Linked DNA regions of Geothrix sp. 21YS21S-2. The protein of the gene in region 1 binds, or shares a complex with, the protein of each later gene. Links are inferred from orthologs where the notes say so. Each region holds a gene or a part of one and is shown in the gene's direction. Other genes may lie near its edges. The genes, in order: secY and secG.

What was found.
Region 2: the proteins of secY (region 1) and secG are in contact, whole or in part, in a crystal structure (PDB 5AWW), measured with the Thermus thermophilus proteins. The link is inferred for Geothrix sp. 21YS21S-2 from one-to-one orthologs. Residues at the interface, in WP_096411648.1 of Thermus thermophilus: Leu14, Gln16, Arg17, Phe20, Ile34, Pro35, Pro37, Ile72, Arg108, Arg109, Asn112, Gln113, Arg116, Ile117, Ile120, Pro145, Gly146, Trp147, Phe152, Phe155, Val156, Val159, Thr160, Val162, Ala163, Gly164, Ala166, Leu167, Trp170, Glu173; in WP_223903268.1 of Thermus thermophilus: Tyr5, Ile9, Tyr12, Leu13, Ala16, Leu19, Val20, Val23, Leu24, Gln26, Glu27, Pro28, Gln30, Gly31, Ala32, Asp34, Leu35, Met36, Gly37, Gly38, Ser39, Ala40, Asp41, Leu42, Phe43, Ala45, Arg46, Val48, Tyr53, Thr56.

What each region holds. Positions count from the first base shown.
Region 1 is NZ_CP132910.1:2,967,957-2,971,133, reverse strand. The notes cover bases 311-3,177. They hold secY (preprotein translocase subunit SecY), read left to right. Parts: upstream 311-1,004; coding sequence 1,005-2,351; downstream 2,352-3,177. Other genes in these bases: infA (translation initiation factor IF-1), read left to right, coding at 2,998-3,177; RAH40_RS12980 (adenylate kinase), read left to right, coding at 2,348-3,001; rplO (50S ribosomal protein L15), read left to right, coding at 512-979; rpmD (50S ribosomal protein L30), read left to right, coding at 311-508. In the rest of the region: rpsE (30S ribosomal protein S5), read left to right, coding at 1-310. UniProt on the Bacillus subtilis protein: The central subunit of the protein translocation channel SecYEG. Consists of two halves formed by TMs 1-5 and 6-10.
Region 2 is NZ_CP132910.1:1,224,307-1,227,535, forward strand. What follows is about bases 173-3,091. They hold secG (preprotein translocase subunit SecG), read left to right. Parts: upstream 173-1,422; coding sequence 1,423-1,761; downstream 1,762-3,091. Other genes in these bases: RAH40_RS05575 (tetratricopeptide repeat protein), read left to right, coding at 173-1,398; RAH40_RS05590 (A/G-specific adenine glycosylase), read left to right, coding at 1,935-3,032. Also shown: more of RAH40_RS05575, read left to right, coding at 1-172. UniProt on the Bacillus subtilis protein: Involved in protein export. Participates in an early event of protein translocation.

The sequences.
Region 1 (3,177 bases):
CATCGAGAGCGCCAAGCGGAACATGATCCACGTTCCCGTGTCGCCCAACCGCAGCCTGCCCCATCCCATCACCGGCCGCTTCGGCTCCGGTTCGGTCCTCATGAAGCCCGCTCCCGAGGGCACCGGCATCATCGCCGGCGCCGCCGTCCGCGCCATCATGGAAGCCGCCGGCATCAACAACGTGCTCACCAAGAGCCTCGGTTCCTCCAACCCCCACAACGTGGTTCGCGCCACCTTCGAGGGTTTCAAGAACCTCATGGATCCCTACACGGTCATGACCAACCGTGGCCTGGATCAGGCGGAGGCCTAAATGTCCCAGCTCCTCGGCAAGCAGGTCGTCATCACCCTCAGGCGCTCCAGCATCTGCACCGTGCCCAAGCATCGTGCGTTCCTCCAGACCCTCGGTCTCAAGAAGGTCGGAGACAAGCGGGAGTGCGAGTACACGCCGAATGTGCATGGCATGGTCAAGCGCATTCCCTACCTCATCGACGTCACGGTGAAGGGGTAAGACATGAAGCTCAACGAACTCAGGCCCGCAGAGGGCGCCACGAAGAACCGCAAGCGCATCGGCCGGGGCAAGGGCTCCGGCAACGGCAAGACCGCCGGAGCCGGCGAAAAGGGCCAGAAGTCCCGCCGGGGCTACAGCTCTCAGCGCGGCTTCGAGGGTGGCCAGATGCCCCTCCACCGCCGCCTCCCCAAGCGCGGCTTCACCAACATCCATGCCATCCAGCTCCAGGAGCTGGGCCTGGACTTCATCAGCACCCATTTCGCCGAAGGCGAGACCGTGTGCCTGGAAGCCATGAAGGACAAGAACCTGCTTGACCCCAAGATGGGCGGGATCGTGGTCCTCAAGCGCGGCGAACTGACCCACAAGATCACCGTGGTGGCAGACCGCGTCACCAAGGGCGCCCGCGAGGCCATCCTGGCCGTCGGCGGCACCATCCAGGAGCCCCCCTGCTCCAAGCAGGCGTCCAAGTAGTCCTTCCCGTTAGGATTTGAAACGCATGGAAAAGCTCCGGCAGTTGTTCTCCAACCCCGAACTTCGCAAGCGCCTGCTGTTCACGCTGACGATGCTGGTGATCTACCGGCTCGGCGTGCACGTGTCGGTGCCCGGCGTCAACGCCGAAGCCCTGGCCAAGAACCTGGGCAAGGCGGGGGATCTGTTGAACGTGGTTGACCTGTTCTCGGGCGGCGCCTTCAAGAAGTTCTCGGTGTTCGCCCTGGGCATCACCCCGTACATCACGGCCAGCATCGTGCTCCAGCTCATGGGCGCGGTGGTCCCGGCCCTCGAGAACCTCCAGAAGAAGGAGGGCGAGGCCGGCCGCCAGAAGATCAACCAGTGGACCCGGTTCCTCACCGTGGGCCTGGCCTTCGTGCAGGGTTTCGGCATCGCGTCCCTGGCCCAGAGCCTGGGGCCCGACGTGGTCATCAATCCCGGCCTCGGCTTCAAGATCCTGTGCGCCTTTACCTTATCCACCGGCACCATCTTCGTGATGTGGATCGGCGAGCAGATCACGGACCGGGGGGTCGGCAACGGCATCTCGCTCCTGATCTTCGCCGGCATCGTCTCGGGCCTGCCCAAGGCGATGGAGACCATCGGCACCATGTTCATGGCGTCCCTCAAGGGCGCCGGCAACGTGGCCCCTCCGGGCGTCTTCCTCCTCCTGCTGGCTTCCATGACCGTCGTCCTCCTGGCCGTCGTCCTCGTGGAGAACGCCTACCGGAACATCCCCATCCACTACGCCCGCCGGGTGGATTCCTCCCGGATGGCCAGCCAGCGCAGTTCCTACCTGCCCCTCAAGGTGAACACCGCGGGCGTCATGCCGGTGATCTTCGCCAGCTCGGTGATCTTCTTCCCCGCCACCATCGCCCAGTTCACGCGGTGGGAGTGGCTGAGCAAGGCCTCCAGCTACATCAGCCCGCAGTCCCACTTCTGGACCTACACCCCGATCTTCGTGGGCGTGGTCATCTTCTTCGCCTTCTTCTACACCAGCATCGTCTTCAATCCGGACGAGACCGCCGACAACATGAAGCGGTCCGGGGGCTACATCCCCGGCATCCGGCCCGGCAAGGAGACCTCGGTCTACATGGACAGCATCCTCTCGAAGCTGACCTTCGCGGGCGCCGTCTACCTGGCCCTGGTTTCCATCGTTCCCCTCGTGATCACCAATTCCATGCCGGGACTGAATTTCTACTTCGGCGGAACCTCCCTCCTCATCGTCGTGGGCGTGGCCATGGATACCGTGGCCCAGCTTGAGAGCTATCAGGTGATGCGCCGCTACGACGGGTTCCTGGAGAAGGGTCGCATCCGGGGTGGCCGGCTGGCACGCTCGGGAGCGAAGACGCCATGAAAATCCATATCCTTCTCGGGGCCCCTGGCAGCGGAAAGGGAACCCAGGCCAAGCGCCTGGTTCAAAAAAGGTCTTTGATACACCTGTCTACAGGTGATATTCTGAGAGATGCCGTCTCGAAAGGGACGGAGATTGGCCTTCGGGCCAAGGCCCTCATGGCCAGTGGCAAGCTTGTGGATGACGACACGGTTAACGGTCTTGTTTTCGCGCGGCTGCAGAACGAGAGCGGAGATGTGTTGTTTGATGGATATCCCCGGACCCTGCAACAGGCTGAATCCTTGGAGACTTTCCTCTCCTCCCAGGGAATCGGCCTCGGATTCGTGATCGACATCTTCGTCCCCGAGAGTGTCTTGGAAGCCCGTGTGGTGGATCGCATGGTGTGCAGCAACAACGATTGCGGCGCCATCTACCACCTCGTCACAAAGCGGCCCCACCAGGAGAACGTCTGCGATCTGTGCCACAGTCCGCTGAAGCACCGCGCCGACGACTGCTCCGAGGCCTTCAGAAGCCGGATGGTTGAATTCAACAAGACCTTCCAGCCTCTCCAGGCCTTCTACAAGGAGAGGCCGAACTATCGCACCGTCGACGGCAACCTCGCGCCCGATGCGATCCACGCCACCATCCTTGAACTTTTCCAGGAGCAAGCTTGAGCAAAGAAGAAGCCATTGAGCTCGAAGCCACAGTGGTGGAGTCCTTGCCCAATGCCGTGTTCCGGGTCGAGTTGGAAAACAAGCACCAGGTCCTGGCTCACATCAGCGGCAAGATGCGGAAGAACTTCATCCGCATCCTCCCTGGCGACAGGGTCCTGGTTGAAGTCACCCCTTAC
Region 2 (3,229 bases), 1.7 Mb from region 1 along the record:
GTCCTCGACAAGGCGCTGGCCCTGGACCGGGGCGACGGTGACCTGTGGTTCGAGCGCATCATGGCCCAGGGCGACCACGGCACGCTCGAGGACCTGGAGGAGCTCCACTCCCAGCTGGCCAGCATCCGCGCCGAGCATCCCCAGGACGCGGCCGTGCTGCGCAACATGGGCTTCGTGCGGATCCTGCAGCAGCGCTCCGACGAGGCCGAGAAGCTCCTGCGCCAAGCCCTCTCGGCCAACGGCGCCGACCCCAAGGCCCTGGAGCTCATGGGCCTGCTGTGCATCCAGCGGGAGAACCCCCAGGAGGCCAAGACCTGGCTCCTGAAGGCCCTCAGCCTCCAGCCCCGGGACCCCCGCTCCCTTCGCCTCCTGGGCATCACCTGCATGGACCTGGGGGATTCCAAGTCCGCCGAGGTCCAGTTCATGGCCGCCCTGGAGCACGATCCCGACTACTTCTGGGGCTGGCACAGCCTGGGCGAGCTGCTCCTAAAGCGGGGCGAGCTGGAGGAGGGCCTGCGGTGCATCCACCGGGCCCGCTGCATCCAGCCCAGGGAACCCGCCAGCTACTTCATCCTCGCCGAGCTCTTCTCCGAGCAGGGCCACATGGAGCTGGCCCAGGGCGAACTGCACCAGCTCACGTCCATGACCGCCCCCACCGAGGTGCTCTCCGAGGCCTACGCCATGCTGGGCGAGATCCGGCGGGACCTGGGGGACACGGAGGGGGCCACCTGCTACTTCTCCCTGGCCACCGAGACGGACCCCGAGGCCGCCGACCCCTGGGCGGCCCTGGGCGACATGGCCCGGTCGGAATGCCACTGGGAGGAGGCCCTGCGCTGCTACCAGGAGGCCCTGGCCCGGCGCCCCGGCGCCGCCGACCTGCTGGTCCAGACCGGCTACGCGCACCTGCACCTGGGCCTGCCCCAGGAGGCCGAGGGGCTCTTCCTGTCCGCCCTGGAGGCGGACCCCGGCGAATACAGCGCCTACCTGGGCCTGTCGGAATGCTACCGGAACCTCCAGCGCCCCGAGGACCAGCTCTCCATGGTGCGCCTGGCCATGGAACTGGCCCCCGAGGACCCCGACGTGTGGAACGCCCGCGGCGTCGCCCTGGAAGTGGCAGGCAGGGCCAAGGACGCCACGGAGGCCTACGAGCACGCCCTGGGCCTCGACCCCATGCACCGCAAGGCCGCCAACAACCTGGGCTTCCTGCTGGAGAAGCGCATGCAGGCCGGCGAGACCGACCTGCACAGCCGCGCCATGGAGGCCTGGAAGCGCCGGCTCCTCATCTGCAGGGACGAGGGCCAGAGCTTGAAGATGGCAACGGAACACCTGGTCAAGCTGGGGGTCGCGGAAGACACCATCCGGCGATGGCTTGAGCGTGACCCGGCCCTCGGTTCCTGATAAGCTTGGGGGTTCGGAGTACCCATGAACGGATTGCTGTTGACCTTGCACGTGATCGTGAGCCTTCTGCTCATCGGAGTCATCCTGCTCCAGCCCGGATCCAAGGGCGGCGGGCTGGGTGCCACCTTCGGCGGCGGCGGCGCGAATTCCGCCTTCGGAGCCCGGGGCGCGGCGCCCTTCCTTGCCAAGTTCACGTACTACCTCGCGGCGGGTTTCATGGTCACCTCCCTGGTGATCGAAGTCCTCATCGTCAAGGCGAACCGGTCCGTCCTGGACCGCGCCGCGGCCGTGAAGACCGCGCCCGTCAAGCCCGCGCCCGCGATTCCCGTGCCCGCGCTTCCGGCGGCGCCCGCCAAAAAGTGAGGATTGACGGGTGCCGCAACCCGTGGCATCCTTAGTGTTCTGCCCGCGTGGTGAAATTGGTAGACACGCCATCTTGAGGGGGTGGTGGCCACAAGCCGTAGCGGTTCGAGTCCGCTCGCGGGCACCAGTAAATTAAGCGCTCCCCCCGGAGCGCTTTTTTTTTATGCTGGGGGATGCCCTTCGCCGACGCCGCCACGCTCCTGGCTCCCCTCGCACCCTGGTTCGACGCGGTGCGCCGGCCCATGCCCTGGCGGGCCGGGGACCTGGACGCACCCCATCCCGACCCCTACGCCGTGCTGGTCTCGGAGATCATGCTGCAGCAGACCCAGGTGGCCACGGTGATCCCGTACTTCCTGCGGTGGATGGGGAGGTTCCCGGATGCCGCATCCCTGGCGGCGGGGACCGAGGACGAGATCCACGGGCTGTGGGCGGGCCTGGGGTACTACCGCCGGGCCCGCAGCCTCCAGGGCGCGGCCCGGGCCATCGCCGAAGGCGGATTCCCCCGCACCCTGGAAGGCCTCCTGGATCTTCCGGGCCTGGGCCCCTACACCGCGGCCGCCGTGGCGGCCCAGGCCTTCCAGCTGCCCACCCCCGCCCTGGACGGCAACGCCTTCCGGGTGGCGGCGCGGGTGCTGGCCCTGGAGGACGACCCCCGCCGCCACGCAGGAGCCCTGCGGGACTGGCTGGCCCCGGCCCTGGCCGCCCACGGCCCCTCGCGGCTCACCCAGGCCGTGATGGAGCTGGGGGCGACCGTGTGCACCCCGGCCCCGCGCTGCGCGTCCTGCCCCCTCCAGGGGGCCTGCGCGGCCCGCGTCCTGGGCATCCAGGACCGCATCCCCCCCGCGCAGCCCCGCACGAAGGTCACGGAGGTCGAGATCCATCTCGCCGCCATCGCGTCGGGCCCGGGCTGGCTCCTTCGTCCCCCGGGCGCCAAGGGGCTCCTGGCGGGGCTCTGGAGCTGGCCGTCGGCCGGGGCCGTCCCGGCGTTCCAGGGCGCGGCGGAACCGGCCGCAGCCTACGGGATCGAGGGGAGGGAACCGGCCGGGTGGATCCAGGTGTACTCGCACCGGCGCGAGACCGTGCGCCCCATCGTGGCGCGCGTGGCCTCCGAAGCCGCGCCGCCGGGCATGGAGTGGGTCCGGGCGGATCGCCTGTCCGATCTGCCGATGGGCCGGCGTGACCAGAGGCTGCGCGATGCCGTCGACGCGCCGGGAGCCCCCCTCACCGCAGCCGGCCTGAACGCCCTGCGGGAGATCCTCGCAGGAAGCTGATCCTTTCTCGGCGAGCCTCGGCTCCTCGGCTGCCTTGGCGAAAAAAGGGTTCTTCACGGATTTGAGGGGTGGCGCCGACCCACACTCACTTTAGCTTGGTGCTGACGAGGAGGCCGGGTCCGGTCGATAGGGGCCGTTCTGAGCCCGTCATCCAGGTAAGTTGAAACGAAAAGCTTATCGCCGAGGCGCCGAGGGGC